DNA from 2 places in the Roseburia rectibacter genome. Region 1 is predicted to be linked to the other one. Evidence: riboswitches for the same ligand, from Rfam matches in the RefSeq annotation. Region 1 holds a riboswitch; the other holds the start of a gene.
What was found. Region 1 has a riboswitch for thiamine pyrophosphate ahead of thiT (energy-coupled thiamine transporter ThiT). Riboswitches for the same ligand answer to the same signal wherever they lie in the genome.

Region 1 (27,824 bases):
CGGCACTAAAAAAACGCGGAAAAATGTTTTTCCGGTCTGTCGGAAAAGGAAGCAGCGATACTTATCAGGCAAACCGTACTGAAAAAATCGTCATGTACCGGGAAATCTATAACCTTTCAAAAACAAAACCGTTAGGTTATCTGGTGGTCGGTGCAGATAAACAAAAATATACGCAGTTATGCGAAAATTCCCTGCCGATCAAGTCGGCAGGGCTTGTTGTAGTCAATGAAGAAGGAGTGGAACTGTTGCGGGCCGGAAATATTGATGAAGATGCTCTGCGTGATGTCATGGAAGAAAAATGTACGCCTGAAAATGTGGAAGATCATTTTATTTATACGTATAAAAGTAAAGAAACCGGAACAACCGTCTATGAGATGATCCATAAAGATGATGTGAGAAGTCAGATTTGGGATATTGCAGCAGGGCCGCTCGCACTGCTTGCCGGTTTCTTTTTAGGGCTGTATCCGATCCTTGCCCTGGTTTCTGATATTGTATCAAAACCATTAAAGAAACTCTGCAAAGCAATGGAGTCCTTTGAGCAGGGGGATTTCTCACAGAAAGTGGAAGTGATGACCGGAGACGAAGTCGGAGAGGCGGCAGCCTGCTTTAACCAGATGGTTGAAGCAATCCATGAGCTGATCAATACCAATTATGTTATGGCATTAAAAGAAAAGGAAAGTGAATTAAATGCCCTGCAGGCACAGATCAATCCGCATTTTCTTTATAATACTTTAGATTCGCTGTACTGGCAGGCAGTGAATGAAGGAGATGAAGGGATTGCGGATGACATTATAGCGTTGTCAAATCTGTTTCGTCTGGTGCTTGGTCAGGGAAGAGGAATCATCAGTGTTGAAAATGAAAAATCATTGGTCGAGCAGTATCTGCATCTTCAGAAAATGCGTTTTTCCGATAATCTGGAATACAAAGTTGGGATGTCAGATGAAATCCTGGAACGAAAAATACCAAAGCTGATCTTACAGCCGTTTGTGGAAAATGCAGTGGTACATGGATACGAAAAGACCGGAGAACGCTGTCTGGTCAGTGTGATGGGATGGCATGAGGACAACTGGCTTATATTTAAGATCAGTGACGACGGAACCGGTATGACAGAGACACAGTTAAAGGAAATCTGGGAAGTACCGGATGAAAAGCGCTATGCAGGCCAGAGGATCGGGCGTTATGCGATCCGCAATGTAAAAGAAAGATTGGATCTGATGTATCATTCAAATTTTGTATTGGAAATTGAGAGCAAACAGGGAAAAGGAACCTGTGTGACGATAAAGATTCCATGGAATATCTGATTCCACAGTGAGAAAAATACGAAAGAACGGAGGTTTTGTAATGGGAATTAAATTACTGATCGCAGATGATGAAGATGTTGTGAGAAATGGCATTACAAAATATATCCAGCTTCATACCGACCGCTATGAAAAAATTTATGGTGCAAAAAACGGACAGGAAGCACTGGACTTTATTTTTCGTTACCGACCGGACATTATGCTGCTTGATGTACAGATGCCAGTGATGAATGGCATAGAAGTCATGCAGGCGGCACACCGCGGGGGAATTTTGCCAAACACGATTATTTTAAGCGGTTATGATGAATTTCGTTATGCGCAGCAGGCGGTGCGGTTCGGGGCGCGTGAGTATATGTTAAAGCCGAGCCGTTCTTCTGATATTTTAAAAAAGATCAATGAACTGGCGGATGATGTATTTGGACCGGAAAATGAGGAACCGCCTGTGATCATCCAGAAAAACCAGCTGGTAGAACTGGCAAAAGAATATATGGATGAACATTATTTTGAAAACCTGTCGTTAAACGATATTGCAGGAAAAATCGGAATCAGTCCGGCATACCTTTCGAGCCTGTTTTCACAGCAGGCGGGTATCACGCTGATCGATTATCTGAATGAGGTGCGGATCGACCATGCCTGTGTCTATCTGGAACAGAATTTTTTCAAAACTTATGAGATCGCTTACAAGGTGGGATTCCGGGATGAAAAGTACTTTTCCAAGGTATTCCGCAAGGTCATGGAGATGTCTCCGTCGGAATATAAAAAGAGGAGTAAATATGGATACAAGAAACCCTTGATGAAGGCTTGACATACAAAATTGGAAACGTTATCATTAGCTTAATATGAGCAAAAACAATAGCGTGGCAGGCGTTTTGCTGCGAAAATACTGGAGGATTGAAAATGAAAAAGTATGCATTTGGAATTGATATTGGGGGAACTACCTGTAAGATTGGATTTTTTGAGACAAGCGGAAAGCTGATCGATAAATGGGAGATCAAGACCAATACTGAAAATAACGGAGCAGCGATCCTGTCTGATATTGCACAGGCAGTGGATAATAAACTGGCGCAGGAAGGCATCAGTAAAGATGATGTACAGGGTGTTGGAATCGGTGTTCCAGGACCGGTTAAGAGTAATGGTGTGGTAAACCGCTGTGTAAACTTAGGCTGGGGCATTGTTAACGTTGAGGAAGAGCTCGGAAATCTGACAGGTCTGAAAGTCAAAGCAGGAAATGATGCGAACGTTGCAGCTTTAGGAGAGATGTGGCAGGGTGCAGCAAAAGGCTGTAAAGACGTTATCATGGTAACACTTGGAACCGGTGTCGGCGGCGGTATCATCGTAGATGGAAAAGTCGTTGCAGGATTTAATGGTGCAGGCGGTGAGATCGGACATATCACCGTAAATCATGATGAGATCGAGGCATGTACCTGTGGACAGTACGGCTGTTTAGAGCAGTATACTTCCGCAACCGGTATCGTTCGCGTGGCAAAGAGAAAACTTGCTAAGACCAACGATGAGACAAGCCTTAGAAACTTCCCGGAACTGACTGCAAAAGATGTGTTTGATGAGGCTAAGAGCGGAGATGCAGTGGCACTTGGTTTAGTGGATGAAGTCTGCGGAATCTTAGGATCTACCTTATCTAATATTGCATGTGTGGTTAATCCGGAAGTTGTTGTTATCGGTGGCGGTGTTTCCAAAGCAGGAAGTATCCTGATCGAGAGCATCCAGAAGCATTTTGTGGAGACATCCTTCCATGCCTGCCGCAATACAAAGTTTGTAATTGCAGGACTTGGTAATGATGCCGGAATGTATGGATGTGTGCAGATGCTGTTGGACTAATCAGTTTCCAGATCTGAAGTTGTATAGCTTTTCCGGTATTCCCCCGGAGTCGTATGGAACTGTTCATAAAACATGCGGCGAAATAATTTATAATTGGTAAAACCATGACGTTCTAACAGCTCCTTTAGAGGAATATCTGTGGATGTCAGGTCGTGATAGATATGGGATAGCCTTATTTCATTTAAGTATTGAAAGTAGGTGACTCCCATATTTTTTTTGAAAAAATGACAGAAATATTCTTCCTGAAAACAGGCTATGTTTGCAATTTGAGAGAGAGAGATAGGTTCATTATAATGTTCCCTTGTATAAGTCAGAATCGGATCTAAGCGTCTGAAGTTTTTTACATCTTTTTTGACACTGGAGCTTTCCACCTCTCTGGCAAAATTGTGATAGAGAAGATAGAGCATTTCAAAGAGCAGACTGTTAAAACGCAGCAGACCACCTCTGGGCTTGATCTGGTAGACAATCTGCATCTGCTTTACGACCTCGATCAACTGGAGCTGCTTGGTTTTCTGAATTGGATTGGTCGTGTGACAGTCGAAACCAAATACATAGGAATCTACATTCGGAATATACTTCTGTAAAAATTGGTAAGGAAACTGCAGCAAAAGGGCGTGGTTTCCGTTGATTGATTTTGTCGAATGGGGAAGACGTGAATCAATCAGGTAAATATCACCGGGCAATAACACGGTGGTCTGGTGGTTCATGGTAACATTTACTTCGCCGTCAATAATGTACATCATTTCTATGGCAGTATGCCAGTGCGTGGCAACAAAACTGCTCTTATCATTAAATTCCCAGAAAAAAATATCAAAACCGTCAGTGATACGGTCCTGTTCGAAAATCGGATCATTTTTTGAGTCTGACATGAGTTTTTCTCCTTTTTTGTGCAGTAACACGATTAAAATACTGCCTACTATGTTCAGTATAATGGATACTATGAAAAAAAGCAATATTGACCTATTACAAGACAGAATAGGCGCTTGTTAGAGTATTATGCGAATGGTAAGATAATTACTGTAATTAGTACAGACCAAACAAAAACAGGGAGTGGAACTATGGGAAAAAAGAAAGAAAATATACCAAAATTGACCTGTAAAGAAAAAAGAAAGGCGTATGCGCATGATTTTAAAAAGCAGCTTCCATTGCAGGTTATGGTCATACCGGGAATTATCTTTATGATCATTTTCTGTTATTGGCCAATTTATGGGCTGACCATTGCATTTAAGAGTTATACAGTTGTCGATACGATCAATTCGGCAAGATGGGTTGGTCTTGAAAATTTTAAGATCGTGGCGACGGATAAATATTTCTGGCAGTCGGTTGTGAATACACTTGGAATCAGTTTTTTAAAACTTTTGATCGGATTTACAACACCGATCATGCTCTCCATCATGATTTATGAACTGCGGGATGGCCCATTTAAAAGAGTGATCCAGACGATCTCCTATCTGCCACATTTCCTTTCCTGGATCGTGCTGGGTGGTATGCTGATCAACTGGCTGTCAACGACAGGACTTTTAAACCAGATCCTTATGGCGTTTGGAATGGTAGGTACACCGAAAAATTTCCTGCTGGATTCCGGGAAATACTGGTGGATCGCATCCTTATCCGACACCTGGAAAGAGGCAGGATGGGGAACGGTGCTCTACCTTGCAACGATGGCGGGAATCGACCCGACCTATTATGAGGCGGCAAAGATGGATGGTGCCGGAAGAATGCGCCAGATTTTCAGTATTACACTGCCGCTTATGAAAACGATCATCAGTCTTAATTTTATTCTGACTGTGAGTGGGCTTTTAAAATCCAATTTGGATCAGACATTAGTTCTTATGAATTCACAAAACCAGGTAAGAGCAGAAGTCATTGATTCTTATGTTTATCGGATGGGTATGACACAGGGAGATTTTTCCTATGCGACTGCGGTAGGACTTGGCGTATCGGTCGTATCTGTGATCTTACTTGTGACAGCGAATAAGATTACCGGGAAGATTAATGAAGAATCAGTATTGTAAATGGAGGCATATATGGGAAAAACAAAACGATACACAGGAGACAGGATATTTGATTTTGTGAATACGGCAATTATTCTGATACTTACAGTTTTGATACTGGTGCCGCTGTTGAATGTGGTTGCGTCTTCTTTTGCGGGAAGTACGGCATTAGCGGAGGGAGGATTTATCTTCTTTCCAAAAGAGTGGTCATTAGACAATTACAGAGCAGTGTTTAAGGACACTTCCATCTGGCAGGCATTTTTGATTTCAGTTGCAAAAACAGTGCTCGGTGTGGTCACGCATGTATTTTTCTGTGCGATGGTCGCATTTGCACTCAGCAAGCGGGATTTGCGGGGACGAAAACTGTACACGGTAATGGGAATCATCACGATGTTTTTTTCGGGCGGCATGATTCCAACTTACCTGTTGATGAAACAGCTCGGACTTTTAAATAATTTTATGGTGTACATACTGCCACAGCTTTTCAGCTATTATGACGTTGTCATTCTGATGAACTTTTTCAGACAGGTTCCGGCATCATTGGAAGAATCTGCAAAAATTGATGGCGCCGGTGTATGGAGAATTTTTCTTACGATCGCAATGCCATTATCAAAACCGGCACTTGCAACGATCGCACTTTTTAATGGCGTATACCAGTGGAATGATTTTATGACTGCGAAATTATATATGACAGATAAAAGCCTGTACCCAGTACAGATGAAGATTTATGAGATCATTGTACAGCAGCAGGCACAGAGCATGAACAGTATCGGAAATGTTGCACTTTCCACGACATCGAAAGGAATACAACTTGCAACAATTGTAGTTACAACAGTACCGATCATTATTATTTATCCGCTCTTACAGAAACATTTTGTATCAGGAATGATGCTTGGAGCGGTCAAAGAATAATTGTAGTAGAAAAGGAGAGAGGAACATGAAAAAATCAATGTGGAAAAAAGGAATGGCAGCTGTATTTGCAGCGGCGCTTGCAGTGGGGACACTTGCAGGCTGTGGCGGGGGATCAAAACAGACAGATGCAGGACTGACACAGACCGGCGAGGACGGAGTTGTAGAAGGTGGACGTTATACGCTAGATGAAAACACACCGGCATGGAAATCAGACACCAAAGAAAATACAAAACTGACCTGGTATGTGAATGCAGAATGGTGGAACACCGACTGGGGAAACGATGTGGTGACAAAAAAGATCAAGGATGACTTAAAACTGGATGTGGAATTTTTAGTCGGTGATGATACGAAACTGAATACATTTTTTGCCGGTGGGGATATGCCGGATATTATTACCGTTTTTGACAGCAACTCAAGTGTGGCACAGAAGGCAGATACCTGGGCATATGCACTGCAGGATCTTGCAGATAATTATGATCCATATTTTTACAAGGTGGCATCGGATCAGACCTTAAGCTGGTTCTCGATGGATGACGGCAAGACCTATGGATATCCTGATTATTCCAATACACAGGAGGATTATGATGGTGGCGATATTTTCGCAAAAACAGCATTTGTGATCCGGAATGATGTGTATGAGGCGCTCGGTAAGCCATCTATGGGAACACAGGAAGAGTTTCTTAATGTACTTGGAGAAATTAAAGAGAAATACCCGGATCTGATTCCACTTGGTTTTAACAACTTTGAGACAGACGGAACAAGTTCTCTTGGCGATGTATTACAGGATTTCTTAGGGGTTCCGATCGCAAATGATGACAATACATTCTATGATAGAAATATGGATGAGGATTATCTGTCGTGGATTAAAACATTCAATGAGGCATATCGTGATGGTTATATCAGCGATGACAGTTTTACGGATGACAACACTGCATGGCAGGAAAAAGAAAGTATTGGTAAATATGCCTGCATTATGATGGATGGTACGGTGCAGCAGTCTGGTTTCCTTACCACGTTTGCAAGCTCAGATCCGGATGCAGCTTATATTGCAATCGACGGACCGCAGAGTACAAAAGGCAATGCACCGAAACTTAATCAGGCAGGAATCAGTGGATGGATGATCACATATGTTTCTAAGACCTGCAAGGATCCTGCAAAAGCAATCCAGATATATACCTACCTTTTAGATGATGACGGTCAGATTCTTACTAATTACGGCATTGAGGGAGAGACATATGAGATCAATGCAGACGGTAAATATGAACTGACAGAAGCAGCAAAAGAATTGCGTGACAGTGATAACGACCGCTTTAAAAAGGAGATGCGTCTCGGTGAGTTTATCCCATTCGGACATGACCGCTATAAAGCATTGAGCGATGATGCATACCCGGATGCAGTAAAACAGATGCAGGAGTGGGGCATTGGAAAATTATATCCGCATTTTATCCTTGAAAATACTGATCCGGATACCGGAAGCAATGAGGCGCGTGCATACAGTGCGATTAAAACTAACTGGGCGACCACTTTAGTTGGTATGATCCGAGCAAATGATGATGCAGAGTTTGACAGTATTTTAGAGGCACACAAACAATTCCGTGCAGATAATGACTGGGATGCGATTGTAAAAGAACGCAATGAAAAAATGCAGAAGAATGCAGAAAAATTAAATACAAAATAGGAGAGACGGATCATGAAATATTACACAAGTGGGAGAAATTTCACATTTAAAGAGGCGGAGAAAGAATTTCAGACAGACGCAAAATGTGAGATGAATCTGATCAAAGCATACCCGAAAATCACCTATCAGGAGATTCTTGGCATGGGTGGAGCGCTGACAGAATCGGCAGCCTATACCTATGCGCAGATGAGTCCGGAAAAGCAGAAAGAGCTTCTTGACCTGTATTTGGAAAAAACGGAAACCGTTATAATTTCGGGCGTGTGCATATTCAGAGCTGCGATTTTGCACTTGGAAACTATGCATATGTGGAAGATGAAACAGACAAAGAACTAAAGACATTTTCCATTGAGCGTGACAAAGAGTATATTTTGCCGCTGATCCATGCGGCAAAAGAGCAGGAGGAAGAATTGACATTGCTCGCCTCCCCATGGAGTCCGCCTGCGTTTATGAAAACAAACGGTGAAATGAATCATGGCGGAAAATTAAAGAAAGAGTATTACGGCATGTGGGCGGATATGGTAGCGCACTATGTGACAGAATATAAAAAACAGGGCGTTCATATCAGCAGGCTTACAGTACAGAATGAGCCGAATGCGTCACAGACATGGGATTCCTGTCTGTTTACCGGAAAAGAAGAACAGGAATACGTATGTGGCTATTTAAGACCGGCATTAGATGCTGCCGGACATACCGAAGTAAAGATTAATATCTGGGATCACAACAAGGAGCGCGTCTTAGACCGTGCGATGGAGAGCATGTCCACAGAAGAATCAAGAAATGCGATTGATGGAATCGGATTTCACTGGTATACCGGAGATCATTTTGAAGCACTGCAGGAAGTGAGAAACCGTTTCCCGGAAAAAGAGCTGATCTTTACCGAGGGATGCGTGGAATATTCAAGGTTTGCAGCAGACAGCCAGGTGGCTCATGCAGAAATGTACGCGCATGATATATTAGGAAATTTCAATGCAGGAATGAACGCTTATTTAGACTGGAATATCTACTTAGATGAGCAGGGTGGACCGAATCATGTGAAAAATTATTGTGATGCTCCGGTTATGTGTGATACAAAAAATGATACGATCGATGTTAAATTATCTTACTATTATATCGGACATTTCAGCCGTTTTATCAAACGCGGAGCAAAGAGGATGCTGATTTCCCGTTTTACATCACAGGTAGAAGCAGCCGGATTTGTCAACCCAGATGGAGGTAAAGTGGCAGTTCTGTTGAACAGAATGGATGAAGTGCAGAAGTTTACATTTGGTGACGGAAGCAAAGTGTGTGAGATGGAGATGGAGCCGCACACGATCATGACGATATGCTGGTAGCCGCAAAAGACTTCCTCCCTTGTTTTTGGGGCAAAATCCGAGGCCTAAATGGTTTACACATTATCTATTCTGGCTTCGGAATTTCCCTGGTGTGGTATGGTAATACTTATGAAAAAGTTCACAAAAATAACTGGTATTTGAAAACCCACACATATATGCTATTTCGGTAACGGACATTGACGTGTTCCGGAGAAGAAAAATAGATTTTTCTAAACGATAACGGTTTAGATATATCATAGGGGAAGTATTTAAATACCTTTGAAATAGAGAAGTGCATTTTGTTTTACAGCAGTTTCCGGCAGAGGAAATATCTTTCAGCAGAAGTTTTTCCGGATAGTTTTTTTTGCACATATCCGATCATCGCAGTCAGAGCCAGTATATCCTCTGTATTTTTATCGTAGTCTGGGAAGAAGTTCATATTTTCAGAAAGCAGCCGGAAAATATGAACAGACTTTTCCAGAATAATAAATGGTTGAATCTTAGTTATATTATTTTCATAGAGAATTTTAAGATCATGAAGAATAGTGTTTTGCCATTGAATAGACGGATTCAATTTCTGATAAGGGAAATGGCTGTTTTGTATCAGAGAATCTAAATAATTTTGTATAAAATAAGTATTTACAGAAAGAAGCTGTGGAGAGAGCAGAATACAGATAAAGAGACACTCTGCATGGGTATCGGAATAACCATAATGGAAGCAGCGGCTGTTGACGAAAATTCCCTCTCCGGTCTGTAATAAAATTTTCTGCCCATTGATATCATAAGCCATTTGTCCATCCAAAATCACAATAAATTCAAGATCGTCATGCCAGTGGCTGACAGCACGAAAATCAGGATAGCTTGACAGCTGTCCTTTTTTGATATATGCAGGGAAGTCCGGATTGTTATATTATTATGGCTGATTCTGGTATGAAAATCAATGGAAATTGTTTATTACAGAAAATATAAATGGTTAAAAAATTTAACAGAAACGGAGAAGAAAAAAATGGACATGAAAAAAAGAAGAGATATGCAGCTTGCCTATATTTCAGATGAGGCTGTTATGGAGGAACAGGTAAAATGCAGAAAAATCCTGCAAAAACTTAACTTTGCAGATCGTTCCGATTTTGATGAAATTGCAAAAACTGTAAAAGAACTTTTGGGAAAATCAGATGGTGCATGGATCAATCCGCCTTTTTATTGTGATTATGGTTCACATATCGAGGTAGGTAAAAATTTCTTTGCAAATTATAACTGTACGATTATAGATGTGGCAAAGGTAAAAATAGGTGATAACTGTCAGATGGCGCCGAATGTAGCTATTTATACGGCGGGGCACCCAATTTATCCTGATACCCGCAATTCTGCTTTTGAATATGGAAAAGAAGTTACCATCGGGGACAATGTCTGGTTGGGAGGAAATACAGTCGTCTGTCCGGGAGTACATATTGGAGATAATGTGGTAATTGGTGCAGGAAGTGTTGTTACAAAAGATATCCCGGACTGGTCGATCGCCGCGGGAAATCCATGCCGTGTTATCCGTAAAATAACAGAAGAGGATAAAAGAAAATTGTTTCATGACGAAGAGATTGATGATGAAGCATGGGAGATGATATGTGCGCAGAAGGAAAAATAAAATGACGGTGCGGGAGCATAACTTTCGTTGATAAAAGAAAAAGCCTGCGTGTACGAAATGTGTATATATTGCATTTCGTACACGCAGGCAAAAAAGTAGTTGTTGTGGAACAAAATAAAACAATGTTACGATTCCACGGCATTCTGTTTTACGCGTGCCATTGCTTTTGCAACCGGCGGGATACTGATGATGATTAAGGTAATGACTGCCTCCGGTACTAAGTAAGAAGCCTGATATCCCAATGAATAAAGTACCGGGTTCATACCTTCTGGTGCATAGGATGCGAAAAATACAACACCTGAGATCGTAGCGAATATAAAGCGTCCGATCACACCGACGATATATCCGATCTGAAGTCCCCATTTTTTCTTATTGAAAAATCCTGCAAGACCAAGTGCACCAAATGCAAGCGGGTAGTCAAGCAGCATTTGTGGAATGGTATAAAAAATCGGTTCGGTGACAAACTGTACCAGACCGTATGCCACGGCTGTCATGATCCCGACATAAGGACCGTACCAGTATGCGATCAAAACAATAAAAAGCATGGAAAGTAATGTGACAGAGCCGCCCATCGGCATTTCAAACAGTTTGATCATGGAACATACCACGGCAAGTGCGATGGCAACGGCAGAGTAAACGAGCTGTTTGGTTGTTAAGGCTGCCTTGCGGCTTGCATTTTTCTGACGCACAAACGCTGCAACGATGAGCAGTAATGCGATGATTACGACGACGATTACGATTCCGGTCACAGTAAGGTGTACGGAGCCGTCTCCCCAGGCGCCTTCCGGTGTAGCAAAAAAGTTATTCATAAATCCTCCTTGTTTGATTCTGGTATCAAAAGGTGGTTTTCAATTTTTGGCTGTCAAGTTGCACAAAGTCGGATCTATTTTGTTCCGTTGTCCGAAAATAAGAAAAACTAAGTATGCCTGATTTAGATTTTCCAGGAGTGACGTGTACGTCTTAAACGTCCCGTCCATGGGACGTTAAGACTTTTGCTGCCATCCATGGCAGCAAAACACTATGCATTAACAGGCATACTAAGATTTTCTAATTTTCTCCCAAAGTCACAAAACGAGTCCCAACTTTGTGCAATTTGACAATCGCTAAGTTGTGAGCCACCTTTTGACACCAGAATCCTAATTCATGATAATAGAATGTTCGCGGAGCGTACATTCTATTGTATACAAACACGGGGGATTGTTTCTTACCAGAATAAAGTAAATGAAAACGCTTTCTTACGCCGGTATTATCCGGGTCAAGTAATAAGGGTCGATGAAATCATCTCTCAGCACGTTGTAGATACCATGTGGTATAAATAGCACCCCTAGCATTTGTATGGAACGTTTCACACTATAGCAATTAATGATGAAAAAGTCAAATGTTGACAAAAAAAGCAACAAAAAATATAATGTCAAAAATGTAGAAACAACTTGCGGAGGATGAAAGACATGAAAAAAATTTATCAGAAACTGGCACTGACAGGCGTGCTTGCAGCACTGCTTCTTTCAGCTGGCTGCGGGGGAGCAAAGGAAACTTCCGCAAATGAAACGGCAGGGGATGTGCAGGCTGTTGGGCAGAAAACAGAAAGCACAGCGGATGCAGAGCAGACGGAATTGTATACAGAGACATTGGAAGCAGATACCGGGGCATTAGAAACAAATATTGAGGCGCAGACACAGGGTTATACGTTCACCGATGATCTTGGACGTGAGGTGACAGTGAAATCTGCAGATCGTGTGGCAGCGCTGATCGGTAGTTTCACAGATGTATGGATGTTAGCAGGCGGAAATGTTGTTGCAGCAGCAAATGATTCCTGGGAGAGCCTTGGTTTAGAACTTGATGAGAGCGTGGTAAATCTTGGAAGCATTTTGGAGCCGGATGTCGAGCAGCTCATTGCAGCGGAGCCGGATCTTGTGATCGCAAGTGCAAATACGGATGCGGATGTTGCATTGGAGGAAACACTGACAAAGGCAGGAATTACCGTTGCCTATTTTGACGTCGCGAATTTTGATGATTATTTAAACATGCTTTCCATCTGTACACAGATTACCGGCAGAGATGATCTCTATCAGAAAAATGGTCTGGATGTGCAGAAAGAAGTGGAAGAAATGAAGCAGAGAGCGGACGGCAGTAATCCGACTGTATTATTCCTTCGGGCAGCATCAAGCAATGTAAAGGCAAAGGGCAGTGACGGAAATGTCTGCGGAGAAATGTTAGCAGACCTTGGCTGTGTGAATATTGCAGACAGTGACGAGAGTCTGTTGGATGATCTTAGCATGGAGGCGATCATTGCGGCTGATCCGCAGTATATTTTTGTGACGATTCAGGGAAATGACAGTGATGCCGCTATGAAAAATGTAGAAGAACTTCTGACCTCTAATCCGGCATGGGCATCTTTGACTGCCGTGAAAAATGATCATTATTATATCCTTGATAAGCGCTTATTTAACTTAAAACCGAATGCAAAATGGGGAGAGGCTTATAAGCAGCTGGCAGATATTTTATACCCGGAGATGAAGTAAGAAAGGTTCGGTTTGAAAATGGCATATTTTCCGTTTTTTATTGATATAGAAAATAAAAAAGGTCTGATCGTGGGTGGCGGCAGGATTGCAGCACACAAGGCAGAAAAGGTGAAACCGTTCGGTGTAAAGATTACCATAATAGCACCGGATATTATGGACAAATTAAAACAGGATCCGGCATTTATGTGTGAGGAGCGTCCCTTTGTGCCGGAGGATATCGAGGGCTGTGCATTTGTCATTGCGGCAACCGATGATAGGGAATTAAACCACAGGATCAGCGCACTGTGTCAGGAAAAAGGAATTTTAGTCAATGTGGTAGATGACAAAGATTACTGCGGTTTTCTATTTCCGTCTCTTGTGAAAGAAGGAAAACTGACCGCGGGAATCTCCACCGCAGGAGCCAGTCCGCAGATCGCGGCAGAATTAAGAAGCCGCATGGCGAGGGAACTTCCAAATCAGATGGAAGAGATTCTTGATTATTTAGAATCAATCCGGGAACCTGCAAAAAAAATGATTGCAGATGACAGGATCAGAGCCAGATTTTTGAAAGAGACAGCACAGCTTTGCATGGATGAAAACCGCGTGCCGGATGAGGAAGAGACGAGGCAGCGGATCAGAGATTATTGCCAGAGTGCGGAACAGACTGGATTAGGGAAAATCGTCAGTACAGGCATGGTAACGCTCGTCGGTGCGGGCTGCGGTGCATATGACCTGATCACACTGCGCGGTTTAAATGCAATACGGAGAGCCGAGGTGCTTGTCTATGACGATCTGATCGATGCGCGTCTGTTAGATCACGCTTCGGAGAGCTGTGAAAAAATTTATGTCGGGAAACGGATCGGTGTACATAGCAGGGAACAGGAAGAAATCAATGCGATTCTGATCGAACATGCGAAGAAAGGCAAACGCGTGGTGCGCTTAAAAGGCGGAGATCCGTTTGTTTTCGGCAGAGGCAGTGAGGAAATGGAAGCGTTAAAGGCGAAAGGAATCCCGGTGACAGAAGTGCCGGGAATCACATCTGCCATTGCGGTTCCGGCGGCAGCAGGAATCCCGGTAACACACCGTGGAAAAAGCCGCAGTTTTCATGTGGTGACGGCACATACGAAAGGCACTGCGGACAGTCTGCCGGAAGGACTAAAAGAACTTGTGGCAGTGGAGGGCACGCTTGTATTTCTGATGGGAATGCACCAGCTTTCAAAACTAGCCGGACGGCTGATGGAGTATGGAAAATCTCCGGAAACACCGGCAGCAGTGGTGCAGGGAAATTTTGATGGAAAAACGGTAAGTGTGCGAGGAACACTTTTTGATATTGCAGAAAAAGTAAAAGAATCCGGGATGCAGTCTCCGGCGGTTATTGTGATCGGGGAGACGGCAGAGATGGAGTTGTAGTTAAAAAAAGAGGAAGCATACTGCAGTGAATGGATCACATTTAAAGCAGAGTGTGTTTCCTTTTTGTATATTATCTGATTAGATGGAAACAACATCAACGGCGTTTCCGTATTCTTTTATGATCTGTAATAAATCTTCTGTTTTTAACAATACGGTAGCCGTATTTTCATTTGGATGCACACTGATCAGACCTGTTTCATTCAGAAAATAACTGTCAATAAAGACCTGTACGCTCCGTTCTGCTGGCGAAAAATCTTTAAGTGTTCATATTAAAACATAAATACACGTCAAAGGCAATCGCTGCTATTGCCGGCAACGTCTGCTAAAATGATTTCAATATGTGAAAAAGGCAGGTAGTATTTGTGAGGGCAGAAGAAGTGATACAGGCGGTTGCAGAACTTTGCAGACATTTTTCGGCGGTGGAGGTGATCTTATTTGGCTCCAGAGCGAAAGGAACAGCACGGGAGAGAAGTGACATTGATGTTGCCGTGTCCGGTGTGAAGGATTTTGATGCACTTGCAGAAGCAAAACAGAGGGATCTTTCGGATTCTTTTGTATTGAGTGGAACCAGTGCAAAATTTAGCATCACATTTGATCTGGCATGGAAAGTTATGAAAGATATACTGGTAGAATATTATGCAATGACGGGTTTTATTGCGGGTTCGCCGCGTGAAGTGCTCAAAACATCCTATAAAGCAGAATTGATTTCAGATGATACATGGATGGAAATGCTAAAAGGTGGTAGGCTCAAACCGTTCTACCACATTTCCATCCCGGTCGATCAGAAACTTCGTAAAGTTCCACTTGATATCAGGGGTGTTACGGAAATCCGGCTGGGTGCGGTATAATCCGCTTTCGAGCAGCGGGGTGAGAGGGTGGTTTGGATCAAATCCTCCGAAACCTTTCTGTTCTTTCAGATATTTGTACAGCGGATGCGTATTTTCTCCATTTGCCTCAATTTTGGAAAAAAGTTTAAAGGTAATTCCAAATTTTGCGTCGCAGAAAGATGCGATCTCCTCGGTTGTTCCCGGTGCCTGGTTTCCAAACTGATTACATGGGAAATCAAGAATCTCAAATCCTGCATCCTCTGCTTCATAATCATAAAAATTCATAGTAAAAGTTTCCTTTCAAAATAAAAGATTTAGAACAATTAAATTGCACACAATCAAATGCAAAATAAAAATACATCATTTTAATCCATATGTCAAGAAAAATTCATACAAAAAAGAGTATTACTCAAAAAAGTAATACTCCCCATCTTCATCCGTAAACCTTTTCCAGCTTGTCTGAAACACATCCTCGATCACATGTGACTGCAGACACTCCTGGGGCGTGCCAACCATGGCGATGCTGCCGGGAAAATCAGTTGCTTTAACATCAGAGTCTGTACCGGCATGCGCTGCTTCATCAAGAGATCTGGAACCGGCGCGGTTCATGACAACCAGCGTATCTGAGATGCGCACCGCCTGACTCAGATCATGTAAGATCAGAATAATCGTTTTTCCCTGTTTTTTTAATTCCTTTATCATGGCGTAAAATTCGCGCTGCCCGGTCAGGTCGAGATAGGTGGTCGGCTCGTCCAACACGATGTAATCACAATCCTGCGCTAACACCATGGCAAAAAACACGCGCTGTCTGATACCGCCGGAGAGCGTGTCGACATACTGGTCGGCATACTGGCTGATGTGGGTAAATTCCATGGCACGGTTTACAATTTCAGTGTCCTCCTTTGATTTCCGGCGGGAAAATCCAAGGTAAGGAAAGCGCCCGTGTTCCACAAGCATTTTAACCGGAATAGCAGGAATGATCGTGCGGACCTGTGGGAGCAGGGAAATTTCCCGGGCACGTTCTTTCGGGGAAATTTTAAGAAAATCCTGTCCGTTTAAGAATATCTGTCCGGCGGTCACCGTGGAAGCACCGTTTAAGCACTGGACCAGGGTAGTCTTGCCGCAGCCGTTCGGGCCAAGGATCGTGGTGATCTCCCCGTCACGGAAAGTTAATGAGATGTCGTTTAAGATCGGCGTGTGCTGACAGGAAACGGAAACATTGCGAAATTCAAGCATGGACTCTGCGCCCTCCTTTCTTTTTCAGTAACAGATACAGGAAAAACGGTCCGCCGACGAACGACATGATAATCCCGGCGGGCAGCTCAAACGGAGAGAAGAGTATTCGTCCGAGCAGGTCACATAACAGTACAAAACTGCCGCCCAAAAGTGCGGAGCACGGCAAAAGAAAACGTGCATCATTGCCAAAAAGCCGCCTGCAGATATGCGGGATGATCAGTCCGATAAAGCCGAGCAGACCGGCGAAACTGACGACACATCCGGCAAGGATGCTTGCGAGGGACAGAAGCAAAAAGCGGGTGAGTGAAACGCGCAGTCCGAGGGAGCGCGCGATGTCATCCCCAAGTCCGAGCATATTTAACGGCTGTGCGAGAAACAAGGAAACAAAGAATGCAATAGCAATACAGAGGCACGGCAGGATCAGCCTGCTTAGGGTAAGCCCGGAGAGGGAACCGATCAGAAAAGACGTCAGATTCACCGTGATATCCGTATTTAAAAGTTTGATCGTATTGATGCCTGCACTTAAAAAACTTGAGACTGTAATTCCGGCAAGAATGATCGTAGTCCTTGAACTGTCTGAGAGCGCAGCCAGAAAAAAGATCAGCAGTGTGGTGATCAGGGCGCCGCAAAACGCAAAGACCGGAAGTGTAAATGAGTTTGCCGGGGAAAAGATCATGGCGAGCATGACCGCAAAACCGGAGCCGGAATTGACACCGATCGTGCTTGGGCTTGCCAGCGAATTGTTCATTACGCCCTGTAAGATCACACCCGAACAGGACAGCCCGATCCCGGCAAAAAGTCCGCCGAGCACGCGTGGGATGCGCACGGTAGTGATTAAAATATAAGAAGTAGAACTGTGGTCTGCCCCGGTCAGACAATGTAAGATATCTTTGAATGCAATATTCACGCTTCCAAATAAAATGCCTGCGCAGACAGACACGAGGAGTAACATACACATCAGAAGGATGGTAATGCTTTTGTGCTTTTTCATAGGGGATTCCTTCCTGCAAAAGTCTTTTGTATTGGTTAAAAAAAGATGGCAAATTTGCTCATTATGGTATCACAGGCAGGGGAAATGCGCAATGGGTTGGTTTTCATTTAAATGTTAAGGTCACTAATAAATTTCATAGTTACTTCAAAAAAGATTACCTTTAGGTTATAATACATGTAATTGGCTCAGAGATTCTGAGCAGTTACGAAAAACCTGCAGGTGATTAGTGTGAAAAATAACATTTTTCACACGCAAGATTTGTGCTTACACATAAACTTGATATGCGAAAAATGGTGTTTTTTATGGCAAAATACAGAAAAAAATTAGAGGCTGATATCCGTTGCCCGCTTGAATACGGTCTTGCGGTCTTTGGTGGCAAATGGAAATCGCGTATTATATGTGTGCTTTCCGCCGATAAAAAACTGCGTTACAGCGAGATACGGAAAGAAATGTATAACATCACAGACGCAGTTTTAGCAGCAACGTTAAAAGATCTCATAGCCGATGGTATTGTCGACCGGAAATCATATGATGAGATACCGCCGAGAGTTGAGTATTCACTTACGGAAAAAGGAAATTCGGTTGTTCCGATATTGCAGAGTATCTGCCGGTGGTCAGATATTTTCTATAAGGAAGATGTGGAAAATGAGATGAAACAGTGCCAGAAATGTGACTATCACAGATAGGATTGTGATATGTAACTATAATAATAAGCAGTAAAACAGAAATCATAAAGGAGACAGGATAAAATGAGAATAGCAGTGACATACGAAAACGGACAGATTTTTCAGCATTTCGGACACACAGAGCAGTTTAAAGTGTACGATCTTGAGGACAACAAAATTGTTAACACACAGGTTGTGGACACAAACGGACAGGGACATGGTGCACTTGCAGGATTTCTTAATTCAACAGATATAGATGTTCTGATCTGTGGTGGCATCGGTGGAGGAGCACAGGCTGCACTTGCTGCTGCGGGAATAAAACTGTTCGGTGGAGTATCAGGTGATGCAGACGAAGCTGTAAAAGCATATCTTGAAGGCAATCTGACATACAATCCGGATGTTCACTGTACACACCACGATCATGAGGATGGTCATTCATGCGGAGAGCATCATTGTGGCGAGGACAAGCATGGCTGTGCGGGAAATCACTAACAAACATTGGCGGTAAGCCATTAACATTATGCCATTATAGATGAACAGCTTCTGAAACTTCGTACACTTGGACTTACAGAGGAAGAAGCAGAGGAAGTTATTATTCAGGAAGTTATTATTCAGGAAGTTATTATTCAGAATTTTTTAAATTAACAGGCATACTAAGATTTTCTGATTTTCTCCCAAAGTCACAAAAAAAGTCCGATCTTTGTGCAATTTTTCAAGGTACTATCAATGATAGAACGATAAAAAACTTTATTTGCCCCAGCATCATCTTATCCATAAAAAAATCTGTTCTACCTGTTAGATATGAATCTGGCAAACTTGAAGTTATCGGAGCAATTTATATATTTCATAGGCAACCGGCTCACACCATTCATTCGATATCTCTTCACCAGGTACTTCAATTGCCAGATGAGAAAACCATTCATCCGGTGCGGCACCATGCCAGTGTTTCACTTCTGCCGGAATATTGATACAGTCACCAGGCTTCATTTCTGCTGCTTTTGTAAAGCTCTGTTCTTTTGCCACTGTCAAAAAATAGCGCAATAGTCTTAATTCCATATTTTTTATTCCCACAACTTCCATTTTATTCTCTTCATTATATCATTAAATAAAACGAATGCATACAATTTCAATCCTGCCCGCAAATCATATCATTCGTAATGTCCGACACCGCTTCCGGTCATCCAATCCGCAAAAATAGAAAAATAAAAAAAGTGGAAAAAACTTCTTGCAATTTATTATCTTTACTGCTATACTCAGTTAAAACATATTATTCCTATACGACAAGTAGGAAATAAAAGGAGCGATACAGTGAAATTTAATACATCTTTGCTGCACGGTGCTTTTCGGGGGGAACCGCAGACGGGAGCAACATTAACACCAATTTATCAGTCGAGTGCATTTGAACAGGAATCGGCGGAGCGTCTGGAAAAGATATTTCATAATCAGGCTCCGGGATTTTCCTATACGAGGATCAATAATCCGACCGTTGAGGCATTTGAGAAAAGGATGACTGTGTTAGAGGGCGGTAAATCAAGCGTTGCCTGTGCATCCGGAATGGCTGCAATGTTTAATGCATTTGCAAATATTTTACAGGCAGGCGATGAGATCGTATCAAGCGCGAGCCTTTATGGTGGAAGCATTGATCTTTTCCGGGATCTGGAAGCATTTGGCATCAAAACACATTATGTGGAGAATAACGATCTTGATGCATTCTGCAAGGCAACCAATGCACACACAAGACTTTATTTTGCGGAGACACTCGGAAATCCAAGACTGGATGTGACAGATATTAAGGCACTTGCAAAGCTGGCACATGAAAATGGCGTACCGCTGATCATCGACAACACGGCAGCCACTGCGTATCTGGTAAAACCGCTTTCTCTGGGAGCAGACATCGTTGTGAACTCTTCTTCGAAATATATCAATGGAAACAGCAATTCCATCAGTGGAGTGATCACAGACGGCGGAACCTTTAAGTGGGATACGGAAAAATATCCAGGCATGCGTGATTTTGTAAAATTCGGACCGTTTGCATATACAGCAAAGCTCAGAAACGGACTGTTCCGCAACACCGGAGCCTGTCTTTCGCCGCAAAATGCATTTTTAAACAGCATTGGGCTTGAGACATTGGGACTTCGCATGGAGCGTATCTGCGACAATGCAATGCAGCTTGCGGCTTATATCGAAGAAAATTATAAAGATATCACAGTAAATTATGCAGGACTGAAATCAAGCAGCTGGCATGAAATTGCAGCAAGCCAGTTTGACGGTCACTACGGCGGCATCTTTACCTTAAGGCTTGGCAGCAAGGAGCGGGCATTTGCATTTATCAATGCATTAAAATATCCGCTTAAGGTATCGAACATCGGTGATACCAAATCGCTTGTCATTCATCCGGAATCGACCATCAGCGTACACAGTACAGAGGAAGAAAAGCGGGCAGGCGGTGTATTTGATGATCTGGTGCGCATCAGCGTCGGAATCGAGGATATAGATGATCTGATCTGGGATTTTAAACAGGCAATTGAGAGCCTTTCCTGAAAAATATATCGAATTTTACAGTAACACTTTAAAACGGGCACTTTAATGTGTTACAATAGAAAAGCACAGTAAAATACTAGGATATAAAACAGAAAAGATAAGGAGTGTAAAGATGGCGGGAGTCGATTATGCAGCATTAAAAAAAGGTGGATTCATGAGACAGAAGCAGAAAGGATTTTTCTCACTCAGAATCCAGGTAGTTGGAGGTAATCTGACTGCAGAAAATATTAAGACCGTGGCAGAGGTTGCGGAAAAGTACGGAAAAGGCTATATACATATGACATCCAGACAGGGAATCGAGATTCCGTTTGTCAATTTTGAGAATATCGAGGAAGTAAAAGCAGAGCTTGCAAAAGGCGGCGTGAAACCGGGTGTCTGCGGACCGAGAGTCCGTACCGTCACGGCCTGTCAGGGATCGGAGATCTGTCCAAGCGGATGTATCGATACCTATTCACTGGCGCAGGAGTTAGATGAGCATTATTTTGGACGCGAACTTCCTCACAAGTTCAAATTTGGTGTGACCGGATGCCAGAATAACTGCTTAAAGGCAGAGGAAAATGATATCGGAATCAAAGGCGGTATGGAGGTTACATGGGCAGAGGATAAATGTATCGGCTGTGGAGTCTGTGAAAAGGCATGCCGTCAGGGTGCGATCAAATGTGAAGGAAATAAAGTGACGATCAACCGTGATAAGTGTAATTACTGCGGACGCTGCGTAAAATCCTGCCCGACCAATGCGTGGGAAGGAAACAGCGGATATCTGGTTTCTTTCGGTGGATTGTTCGGCAATCAGATCTATAAAGGCGAACAGCTTTTACCGATCGTACATGACAAAGAAACATTGTTCCGTGTCACGGATGCGGCAATCGACTTTTTCAGAGACCATGCAAATCCGGGCGAGCGTTTCCGTCTGACATTACAGCGTGTCGGCGAGGATGAGTTCCGCAAAAAGATAAAAGATGCTTACGAGGGAAAGTAAGTATTTAGAGAAGAAAAACATGTATACAGGAAAATAGATGTAACGAAAGCATGTATGTAGAAAGTAAATCAAAATAAGCAAATAAAAAGTATTTATAATAAGAAGAAACAGGAGGGAAGAAATGGAAATCGCAGGAATTGCAATCGACGAAACAGTAGATATTACCGATAAAGTATGCCCGCTCACTTTCGTAAAAGCAAAGGTAGCGCTGGAGGAATTAGATGATGGCGAAGTCATTGCCATCCGCATGAACGATGGTGAGCCGGTACAGAACGTACCGCGCAGTGTCAAGGAAGAGGGACATCAGATCTTAAAACTGGTGGACAATGAAGATGGAACTTATAACCTGATCGTCCGCAAGGTAGAGGGATAGGAGGGAACATGGCACAGCGAATCAACAAAGACAATTTTGAAGAAAAAGTCCTGAAAAATCCGCTGCCTGTTCTGGTTGATTTTTATTCAGACAGCTGTATTCCGTGCAAGCAGTTATCACCGGTGCTTGGGGATATTGAGGACGAACGCGAAGACACACTTTCCGTATACAAAGTCAATGTCAATTATGACATGGAGCTTGCAGAAAAGTATGATGTCATGGGTGTACCGGCACTGCGGTTGTTTGTGCAGGGCGAAGTCAAAGCAGAGAGAGCCGGTGCAGCAGGAAAAGCTGACATTGAAGCCTGGATCGATGAAAATTTAAAATAGCGGGCAGACAAAAAAAGGTTCCGCGGAAAAGAGGAGAAACATGCAGATCACAGTAGCAGGAAACAAAAAAGAAGTAAAAGATGACTTAAAGTTAACAGAACTGTTCGAGTTAGAGCAGGTGGAAACCCCGGAGTATGTGACCGTTTCCATCAATGAGGAATTTGTTCCATCTGACCAGGTGCAGTCAACGGTATTAAAAGATGGTGACAACGTAGAATTTTTATATTTCATGGGAGGAGGCAGCTATGGCATTAACAGATGAGCAGATTGAGCGTTACTCAAGACATATTATTTTAAAAGAAGTCGGCGCAAAGGGACAGAAAAAACTTTTGAATGCAAAAGTTCTGATTATCGGAGCAGGCGGACTTGGAGCACCGGCAGCAATGTATCTTGGTGCAGCAGGTGTGGGAACCATTGGTATCGTAGATGCAGATGAGGTCGATCTTTCTAATTTACAGCGTCAGATCATCCATGGCACAGCTGATATTGGAAAAGCAAAAGTAAAATCCGCAAAAGAGACGATTAATGCAATGAACCCGGATGTAACGGTAAAAACATATCGTCAGTTTGTGACAAGCGAAAATATTATGGATCTGATCGCAGATTATGATTTTATTATCGACGGAACTGATAATTTCCCCGCAAAGTTTTTAATCAATGATGCCTGTGTCATGGCAAAAAAACCATTTTCCCATGCAGGAATCATCCGTTTTAAGGGACAGCTTATGACCTATGTTCCGGGAGAAGGACCATGCTACCGCTGTGTATTCAAAAACCCGCCACCAAAGGATGCAGTGCCGACCTGTAAACAGGCAGGTGTCATCGGTGCCATGGGCGGTGTGATCGGAAGTTTACAGGCAATGGAAGCAATCAAGTACATTCTCGGTGTAGGAAAACTTTTAACCGGTTATCTTTTAACCTACGATGCAATCAATCAGGAGTTCCACAAAGTTAAACTGCCGTCTAATACTGATGGCTGCGCAGTATGTGGAAAACATCCGACAATCACAGAACTGATCGACTACGAGCAGGTTGTCTGCACAGACGGTATTTAACTTAGGAGGCGCATATGCTGATTTTAAAACAGGAAGATTACAATAAAATCGTGGATCATGCAAAAAAAGGACTCCCGAACGAGGCATGCGGACTGCTTGGTGGCTATGTGGAAGGTGACAAACGTGTGGTGACAGACGTGTATCTGCTTCGCAACGTAGACGAGAGCAGGGAACATTTTTCCATGGATCCGGCAGAGCAGCTTGCGGCGATCAAAGATATCCGCCAGAAAAAAGGCGTACTTCTCGGCAATTTTCACTCGCACCCGGAATCGCCGTCACGCCCGTCCCAGGAAGACATCCGCTTAGCGTATGATCCGAAGATGAACTATCTTATCCTTTCGCTGATGAATCCGGAGGAACTTGTACTTAATTCTTTCCATATCGAAAAAGGAGAGGTCACAAAAGAAGAGCTTGTGATCGAAGCGTAAAAATAAAATCATAGACAAAAATAAGTGTGGAAGAAAATTTTTTCACACTTATTTTTTGTTTTATGGTACCAGAGGACTAGACCGTCAATTGACATAAATGATAATGATACGCTAAGATAAAAATATTGTGAAAAATGATTTCTTTAAAAGAAAATGAGGTTGCAGCAGGCAGCTGGAGGAGTATTGCGTGAGTAAGAAAATGTTATTAGGAGTATTAGCGGCAGTGATGCTATCAGGAGAGATAAGTGCTTCCCCTGTGTTGGCACAGAATCTGTACGCAGACAGGGACGTGACAGAAATCATGGAAACAGAGGAGGATGCGGCGGAGACAGAGCATGTGTTTTCTGTGGGCAATGCACTAGAAGATAAAAATGGTTTTGTAATTGAAAATGGAGTTTTAACAGATTACAGAGGGTATGAAACAGAGATTGCGATTCCGGCAGGGGTAACTTCCATCGGTGAGTCGGCATTTGAGGGAAAAGATATTGAGAGCGTCAAAGTTCCGGATGGGGTTACTGCATTAGGATATAGAGCATTTTATCACTGTACGAAATTAAAGTCTGTGGAACTGCCAAAGACCTTACAGACGATCGCATCATATGCATTCAGAAGTTGTGAAAATTTAGAAAGCATAACAGTTTCCGGTACCTCTGCGAAAAAAGGAACGGTAATGATACCGGGCAGCGTTACGGAGATGAAAGATTTTACTTTTGGCGGAAGTGATTTAATTACGGAACTGGATATAACGACTTCTACGGCAGTTATCTCTAACCGTATTGTAGATCTGCCCAATGTGAATACAGTAAAAGCCACCGGCAGTACAAAATACAAAGTCCAGGATAACATATTGTATGATAAATCAGTTGAAGATTTATACTATTTTCCGCAGGGAAGCAGCAAAACGCAGGTCATACTGCCGGAGGGCGTTGAGGTTATTGAAGAAGCAGCTTTTTACAACTGCAAAAATATTGAAAATATAACCTTGCCACAGACCTTATGGAAGATTGATGATATGGCACTGTGGGGGTGTGAGAAGATAAAGAAACTGGAGCTGACTTCGAAAATTTCAAGTGTTGGAAGTTACGTATTCAGGGACTGTAAGGCATTAGAAGAGATTATAGTTGTACCGGAAAACACATATTTTAAAAGTGTGGACGGTATTTTATATGAAAAGAAGAAATACATGAGAATGATGGTATGTCCTGCGATGAAACAGGGAATTGTTACGGTTGCAGACGGAATGCATGAGATTGGTACGGAGGCATTTCATGACTGTAAATATGTGACAGAAGTCAGACTGCCGGAAAGTTTAGAGACAATCAACAGCAGTGCTTTTGAAGGATGCAGTGCGCTGGAAAAAATTGAACTGCCGGATAATATCGAGCAAATTGGAATGTATGCATTTGAAGATTGTACAGCGTTAAAGAGTGTCAAATTACCAGCCAGATTAACGGACATTGATCAGGCAGTGTTTGCGGGGTGTGAGTCTCTGGAAAATATCGTGATTCCAGAAGGGGTAACCAGTATAAAATACAGGGCATTTGATGGCTGTGATAATTTACAGTATGCGATCATTCCGGCGTCCGTAACCAGCATAGAGGATGGTGCATTTGAAACCGGCCGGAGAGACAGGGATCTGCTCATTTACTGTAAGGAGGGAACCTGTGCAGAAAGCTACGCAAAAGAAAATGATATTTCTTATGCGTATGGAAACACAGCGAAGAAACGGCAGACGATCACAGCGAATGACTTTGAAAAAATGTATGGAGATGAGTCATTTTATATTCAGGCAGCTACAGACGGAGATGGAAAGCTGACTTATAAGGTAAAGGATGAGTCTGTGGTTACGGTAAGCGCTGACGGAAAAGTCACGATCAAAGGAACAGGAACAACAGATGTCGTGATCACGGCTGCAAGAACAGACGCTTACGAGTGGGCATCGAAAACGATCCATATCAGTGTCCGGGGTGTGGTGAAGAAAAAATCGCAGACGATCACCGTCGCGGATATTATCAGTATCTATGAAGGAAATACGGTAGCATTAGACGCTGCAACGGATGGGGACGGAACAATTTCTTATGTGTCAGATGATAAAACGGTTGCAAGCGTGGATGCTTCCGGAAAAGTCTGTGGAATAAAACAGGGGACAGCACATATTACTGTTCTTGCATCAGAAACGGAATTGTATCATGCATCAGAGACAATCGTCACAGTAACTGTGAAGCCCAAAAAGACACAGAGTAATACAGATCCGGGGAAAAAACCATCGGATAACGTGTCGAAGGATGATTCACAGACAACAGAGGATAAAAAACCTTCTGATGGCGGCAACAATACATCCGGGACAACAGATGGTCAGCAGACAAAGAAGAAACAGACCATAAAAGCAAAAAATATCACAAAGACATACAGTACAAAAACATTTTCCATCGGAGCAAAGACAAATGGTGGAGGTAAATTAACATACAAGGTGGCAGATAAAAAAATTGCGACCATAAGTAAGACCGGAAAGATCAAGCTGAAAAATTATGGACAGACAAAAATTACGATCAAAGCAGCCGCAAAAGGAAAATATAAGGCAGCAACAAAGACGATCACATTAACCGTAAAACCGGTAAAGGTAAAAGTAACCTCTGTAAAGCAGCTAAAGGCAAAGACGTTACAGGTAAAATGGAAAAAGGATAAGAAGGCATCCGGTTATATCATTCAGTACTCCACAGATAAGAAATTCAAAAAGAATGTGAAAAAAGCTGTTGTCACAAAAAACCAGACCGTTACGAAAAAGATCACGAAATTAAAACCGGGAAAGAAATATTATGTCCGTGTGTGTGCATATAAAAATTCTCACGGAAAAAAAGTACAGGGAAGTTATGGTACGGTAAAAAGTGTAAAATTGAAGTGATATGCATCGGCATAAAAGTGGTAAAGGATGGAGAAACGTTATGAAAATGAAAAGAATACTGACTGGAATGCTGGGAGCAGCTATTTTAGCTGCAGGCGTAAATCTATTGTCCGTACAGGCGGCAGAAAATGCAGGAGTGATGGAATATATAGCTGCGACAGAATACATAGAGGAAACAGAAGCAGCAGAGCCGGAAAATGCAGAAAAACAGGTGTTTGAAACTGAAGAAGATACAAAAACAGCAGATACGGGTGAATTTACGATCAACAACGGTCTGTTGACAAAATATACCGGAACAGCAGAGACGGTTACAATCCCTTCAAATGTCCGTAGAATTGGCAAGTCAGCATTTCAGAATAATAAATACATCAAAAGCGTAATCATTCCGGGAAATGTACGGAAAATTGAAATACTGGCATTTTATGGATGCAGCAATCTGGAAAGTGTCACAATGGCAGAAGGTGTAGAAGAGATTGGTATGCAGACATTTTCCGAAACTCATTTGAAAAGTGTTGTTCTTCCCAAATCCATAATCAAAATGGATAGACTTGTGTTTACAAGCTGCAATCGGCTGACAAGTATTGATTTTACAGAGGGCACTTATAATATTAATGGTGATATCATAGGTTCCTGTGCTGCGCTGACAGAGATAAAGGTTTCAGGCAATAATACGAGATATCAGGTTAAAGATAACGTGTTATATGAAAAGAATGGAAAAACAGTTTGTTATTGTCCGTCAGGCCGCAAGACTGATATGAATGTGCCGGATGGAGTAGAGCATATCGGAGATTTTGCATTCTGGGATTGTCTTACAACGAAAGTTACACTTCCTGATAGTGTAAAAAGTATTGGAGAACGGGCATTTTTTTCGACCGGAATGGAGACGATGATACTTCCGGCGAATCTGGAGTCGATCGGAAAAG
Region 2 (5,299 bases), 1.4 Mb from region 1:
TATTATAACATAAGACGGAATCATGCCTCTACTCTTTTTTACAGAATATCAATATATTCTCCCGCAAGTGCTTTATTCATGCTGCGTACTGCACAGAATTTTCCACACATGGAACAGGTATCCTCGTGTTCCGGTTTTCTGCTGTTCCAGATTGCTTTAGCCGTTTCCGGATCTATTGCACATTCCCACTGTGCATCCCAGTCTAATACACGTCTTGCATCTGCCATCTTATCATCGATCTCCCTTGCTCCACGGACACCCTTTGCAATGTCTGCTGCATGTGCTGCGATCTTCGATGCAATGATCCCCTGTTTTACATCCTCCACGTTTGGCAGTGCCAGGTGTTCTGCCGGTGTGACATAACATAAGAATGCTGCTCCGTTCTGCGCTGCGATCGCCCCTCCGATCGCAGATGTGATATGATCATATCCTGGTGCAATATCCGTAACAAGTGGTCCTAACACATAAAAAGGTGCACCCATACAGATTGTCTGCTGGATCTTCATATTGGCTGCGATCTGATCCATCGGCATATGACCCGGTCCTTCGACCATAACCTGTACATCTTTCTCCCATGCACGTTTTGTCAGTTCTCCAAGTCTTACCAGTTCTTCAATCTGGCATACATCAGATGCATCCGCAAGACATCCGGGACGGCAGGCATCTCCAAGTGAAATGGTCACATCATGCTCACGGCAGATCTCAAGGATCTCATCGTAATATTCATAAAACGGATTTTCTTCTCCAGTCATACACATCCACGCAAATACAAGAGAACCTCCGCGGGAAACAATATTCATTTTACGTTTATGTTTCCGGATCTGCTCGATCGTCTTTCTTGTGATTCCACAGTGCAGTGTCACAAAATCCACGCCGTCCTCCGCATGCAGACGTACCACATCAATAAAATCTTTTGCAGTCAGTGTCGCAAGATCTCTCTGATAATGGATAACGGAATCATAGATCGGCACTGTACCGATCATAGCCGGACATTCTGCTGTCAGTTTTCTGCGGAACGGAATTGTATTTCCATGAGAGGATAAATCCATAATAGCATGTGCGCCCATATTGACTGCCGCCATAACTTTCTCCATCTCCACATCATAATCTTTGCAGTCCCTTGACACACCAAGATTGACATTGATCTTTGTGCGGAGCATGGACCCCACGCCCTCCGGATCAATACATGTGTGATGTTTGTTTGCGCAGATTGCAACTTTTCCCTCTGCTACAAGCGGCATCAGTTCCTCTACTGTCATACGCTCCTTTTTTGCCACGATCTCTAATTCTTTTGTCACAATGCCTTTTCTTGCTGCATCCATCTGTGTTGTATACTGTTCCATACATTTTCTCCTTTTCGCATGAAAGACTGCTGGCGATGAGAATTTTTCTATGAATGATTAAAAAAATCTCCTGCCGCAAGTGCGACAGGAGATAACATCTTCCCAATACGCTCCCTACGACAGTATTAACTGACAGGTTCAAAGAGTCAGGTTTTAACCTTCTCAACTGCAATCTCTCCAGGCACTATCCCAGACATGCAGTCCCTCTGCGTTGTTTTCTATTATATTTTACCGACTCATTCAGTCTAGCGGAATCTATGATAGTTGTCAATATTTGTACAATAAAAAAGACAGCCGATGCTGTCTTTTTAGGAGAAGGTATTTTTACTATGGGGTATAGCAAAAACTATATATAATGTATTGGGGGGTTTTTACAGTCATTATAATAGCATGATTTTCTCAATAAGTGTTCACAAATGTTACAATTTTCTCTTTTATTTTTTATGCAACATGCATAATTATTTTTCGTAACAATCCACAAAAAAGCAGATAATTCTTTTACATCTTCCCCATTTCAGGATTCATCTCACGGATTTTTGCCTTAATACGCGAAAGCGCATTATCAATGGATTTTGGCGTCTTTCCCATCTTTTCTGCAATCTGCTGATAATGAAGTCCCGCAAGGTACTGGTCTAATACTTCCCGTTCCATCCTGCTTAAATGTGTCCGGAGCCTTTTCCAGAACTGCGCTACATTCTCCTGATCGATCATCATCTGCTCCGGATTGCCGATTCCATCCATCGTCAGTGTTTCCGCCAGCGGATATCCGTTTTCGCCGTTTTCTGAATAGAAAGAAACATAAGAATTAAGTGGTGCATGCTTCTTGCGGTTTGACGCCTCAACTGCCTTATATAACTGTCTTGTGATACATAATTCCGCAAAATGAAAAAAAGACGCTTCTTTCGTGTTATCAAAATCTCTGATTGCCTTAAACAGACCGATCATTCCCTCCTGGATCAGATCATCCGTCTCCCCACCGATTAAAAATACTGCATTTGCCTTTTTGCGGACCAGCGGTTTATATTTATCCAGAATATAATCCATGATCTTTCCGTCCGTATCACCGCTGTCTTTTAATACCGCGATCAACTGTTCGTCTGTCAAATCCTGATATGACTCTAACATGTTCCTCCCAAGACTCCCGCTGCAAATTTAGCGCATACGCTGCCGCACGATCTCATATGCAAGTACACCTGCTGCTACTGATGCGTTCAAAGAATCAATATCCCCCTTCATTGGGATAGACGCAACAAAATCGCAGTTTTCACGCACAAGTCTGCCAACACCTTCGCCTTCACTGCCGATCACAAGACCGATCGGTCCTTTCAGATCGAGATCATACATACAGGTTCCATCCATATCTGCGCAGACAAACCACATTCCTTTGTCCTTTAACTCTTTCATCGTTGCAGTCAGATTTGTTACCTTTGCAACCGGGGTATAGTTGATCGCTCCGGCAGATGTCTTTGCCACGGTAGCTGTCAGACCAACTGCACGGCGTTTTGGAATAATAACACCATGTGCCCCCGCAAGATTTGCGGTACGGATGATCGCACCAAGATTATGTGGGTCCTCAATATTATCCAGAATAAATAAGAACGGCGGCTCACCCTTTTCTTCTGCCAGTTTTAACATATCTTCCACCTCGGCATATTCATATGCAGCAGCAACAGCGATCACACCCTGGTGTTTTTTTGTCTCAGAAAGCTGGTCTAAGCGTTCCTTTTCCACAAAATGTACGATCGTGTCGTGTTTTTTTGCCTCTCTTACGATTGTGCGTACCGGACCGTCCTGACAGCCGTCTAACACAAATAATTTATCAATCGTTTTTCCGGAACGGAATGCCTCAAGCACCGCATTCCGTCCCTCTATTTTCAGCTCTTCGTAGCCCATTACTCTCTCCTTTTACATTTTCAGTGCAAGTTCGTCCACACCTATCTTTACCAGTTCCACCAGACGTTCAAACTCATCTTTTAAATACAGATATCCCATCAGTGCCTCAAATCCGGTTGCTTTCCGGTAGTCTGACATTGTCGCATTTTTTGCCATTGTCGGCGATTTTGCATTTCTTCCGCGGCGGTACACTTCCGTTTCTTCCTCCGTCAGAACCGGAAGTAATTTCTCGATCATCTCCGCCTGTGTGTGCGCTTTTACAATCTGGCTTGTCCTCTTATGAAGCTCTCCTGCTCTCGTGTTTCCTTTTCCGACAACAACCGAACGGATCACCAGGTCAAATATCCCATCTCCGATATATGCTAACGTAAGAGGTGAATATGTCCGGATATCTACTTCACTGATCCCAAACTGTTCTTTAATATAGGAATCTATTCCTTTCTGCATCGGCATTTCCCCTCTCTCACGCTTTGTGCCAGATCACACCTTCTCTGGTATCTTTCAGTACAATGCCCTTTTCAAGCAGTTCATCGCGGATCGCATCTGCTTTTGCAAAATCTTTTGCTTTCTTTGCTTCCTTACGTTCCTCAATCTTTGCAAGTACATAGTTTTCTAACTCTGCATCGATCTCCTCTTTTGCATCTGTCTGTGCCGTTGTCAGATTTAAGGATAATACTTTGTCAAAATCATTGATCAACGCAAGTTTTGTTTTATCATTCATATCATCTTTGAGCAGATCGTAAATGATCGTGATCGCCATTGATGTATTCAAATCATTGCTGATCGCATTCTCAAATTTTGCCTTATAAGCATCAAATTTATCCTGCTGTACCGCTCCCTCATCCTTTAATTCTGCGATTCGTTTGGTCAGTTTTTTATAAGCTGCAGCCATGTTGTCTAACACTTCATAAGAAAACTCTAACGGTTTTCTGTAGTGGGACTGTAAACAGAACATACGGTATACGATCGGATCATAACCTTTTTCCTGCAGCAAGGATACCGTAAGAAAATCCCCTTTGGACTTACTCATTTTTCCGGATTTATCATTCAAATGCTGTACATGGAACCAGTATTTACACCATGTATGGCCAAGGTAACTCTCGGACTGCGCGATCTCATTGGTATGGTGCGGGAAAATATTGTCTACACCTCCGCAGTGGATATCTACATACTCGCCCAGATGTTTCATGCTGATACAGGAACATTCAATATGCCATCCCGGATATCCAACACCCCATGGACTATCCCATTTGAGTGCCTGATCCTCGAATTTTGATTTTGTAAACCAGAGTACAAAATCATTTTTATTTTTCTTATTCACATCTTCTTCCACATCATCGCGGACACCGACTAACAGTTCTTTCTCACTCTGGGAAGAAAATACATAATAATCGTCTAATTTTGAAGTGTCAAAATAAACATTTCCGCCTGCTACATAGGCATAGCCTTTCTCAAGCAGCACCTCGATCATATGGATGAACTCCGGAATACAGTTCGTTGCCGGCTCCACAACATCCGGTGTCTTGATGTTTAATTTTTTGCAGTCACTAAAGAAAGCGTCCGTATAATATTTTGCGATCTCCATGACTGTCTTGTGCTCTCTTTTTGCACCTTTTAACATCTTATCTTCGCCGGTATCTGCATCAGAAGATAAATGTCCGACATCCGTGATATTCATGACGCGCTTGACATCATAGCCGACATAACGGAGTGATTTTTCCAATACATCCTCCATGATGTAACTTCTGAGGTTGCCGATATGTGCAAAATGGTATACGGTCGGTCCACAGGTATACATGCCGATCTTTCCATCCTCATGCGGGATTACCGTTTCTACTTTTCTTGTCAGTGTGTTGTAAAATTGAAATTTATTTTCCATTTAAATAATCCTCCTTGTTTTGCGAAGCAAAATGCGAATCCTCTGATGAGCAGAGGATTTTACTCCTTGTTTTGCGGAGCAAAATGCAATTTTATTTTGTTTTTTGTGCATCAGCACTTAAAATCCGGACTGCCTGCTCTAAATCAAGCACACGGTTGACCAGTTCTGCATTTTCCCTCTGCAG

Region 2: another riboswitch for thiamine pyrophosphate. It lies ahead of thiC (phosphomethylpyrimidine synthase ThiC); the one in region 1 lies ahead of thiT (energy-coupled thiamine transporter ThiT).

The regions. Positions count from the first base shown of each region.
Region 1 covers NZ_CP092473.1:3,816,532-3,844,355, reverse strand. Annotated here, with positions in the region: gene H8S51_RS17630 (sensor histidine kinase) at 1-1,301, shown strand, start outside; gene H8S51_RS17625 (response regulator transcription factor) at 1,342-2,103, shown strand; gene H8S51_RS17620 (ROK family glucokinase) at 2,196-3,134, shown strand; gene H8S51_RS17615 (AraC family transcriptional regulator) at 3,131-4,003, opposite strand; gene H8S51_RS17610 (ABC transporter permease) at 4,193-5,149, shown strand; gene H8S51_RS17605 (carbohydrate ABC transporter permease) at 5,162-6,040, shown strand; gene H8S51_RS17600 (type 2 periplasmic-binding domain-containing protein) at 6,066-7,718, shown strand; gene H8S51_RS17595 (hypothetical protein) at 7,731-8,051, shown strand; gene H8S51_RS17590 (glycoside hydrolase family 30 protein) at 7,979-9,049, shown strand; gene H8S51_RS18555 (helix-turn-helix transcriptional regulator) at 9,110-9,400, opposite strand; gene H8S51_RS17585 (cupin domain-containing protein) at 9,333-9,896, opposite strand; gene H8S51_RS17580 (sugar O-acetyltransferase) at 10,035-10,664, shown strand; gene thiT (energy-coupled thiamine transporter ThiT) at 10,790-11,473, opposite strand; TPP riboswitch at 11,880-12,000, opposite strand; gene H8S51_RS17570 (ABC transporter substrate-binding protein) at 12,113-13,186, shown strand; gene cysG (siroheme synthase CysG) at 13,205-14,575, shown strand; gene H8S51_RS17560 (nucleotidyltransferase substrate binding protein) at 14,938-15,423, shown strand; gene H8S51_RS17555 (glutathione peroxidase) at 15,307-15,687, opposite strand; gene H8S51_RS17550 (ABC transporter ATP-binding protein) at 15,808-16,638, opposite strand; gene H8S51_RS17545 (FecCD family ABC transporter permease) at 16,631-17,629, opposite strand; gene H8S51_RS17540 (winged helix-turn-helix transcriptional regulator) at 17,932-18,315, shown strand; partial or broken gene H8S51_RS17535 (NifB/NifX family molybdenum-iron cluster-binding protein) at 18,379-18,786, shown strand; partial or broken gene H8S51_RS17530 (carboxymuconolactone decarboxylase family protein) at 19,117-19,290, opposite strand; partial or broken gene H8S51_RS18480 (LysR family transcriptional regulator) at 19,282-19,350, opposite strand; gene H8S51_RS17525 (O-acetylhomoserine aminocarboxypropyltransferase/cysteine synthase family protein) at 19,603-20,835, shown strand; gene H8S51_RS17520 (4Fe-4S binding protein) at 20,948-21,814, shown strand; gene H8S51_RS17515 (sulfurtransferase TusA family protein) at 21,936-22,187, shown strand; gene H8S51_RS17510 (thioredoxin family protein) at 22,196-22,516, shown strand; gene thiS (sulfur carrier protein ThiS) at 22,557-22,778, shown strand; gene H8S51_RS17500 (HesA/MoeB/ThiF family protein) at 22,762-23,571, shown strand; gene H8S51_RS17495 (M67 family metallopeptidase) at 23,586-23,999, shown strand; gene H8S51_RS17490 (leucine-rich repeat protein) at 24,187-26,901, shown strand; gene H8S51_RS17485 (leucine-rich repeat protein) at 26,942-27,824, shown strand, end outside.
Region 2 covers NZ_CP092473.1:1,252,140-1,257,438, reverse strand. Annotated here, with positions in the region: gene thiC (phosphomethylpyrimidine synthase ThiC) at 39-1,343, opposite strand; TPP riboswitch at 1,438-1,561, opposite strand; gene H8S51_RS06020 (sigma-70 family RNA polymerase sigma factor) at 1,842-2,468, opposite strand; gene rlmB (23S rRNA (guanosine(2251)-2'-O)-methyltransferase RlmB) at 2,496-3,236, opposite strand; gene H8S51_RS06010 (Mini-ribonuclease 3) at 3,249-3,683, opposite strand; gene cysS (cysteine--tRNA ligase) at 3,700-5,115, opposite strand; gene epsC (serine O-acetyltransferase EpsC) at 5,207-5,299, opposite strand, start outside.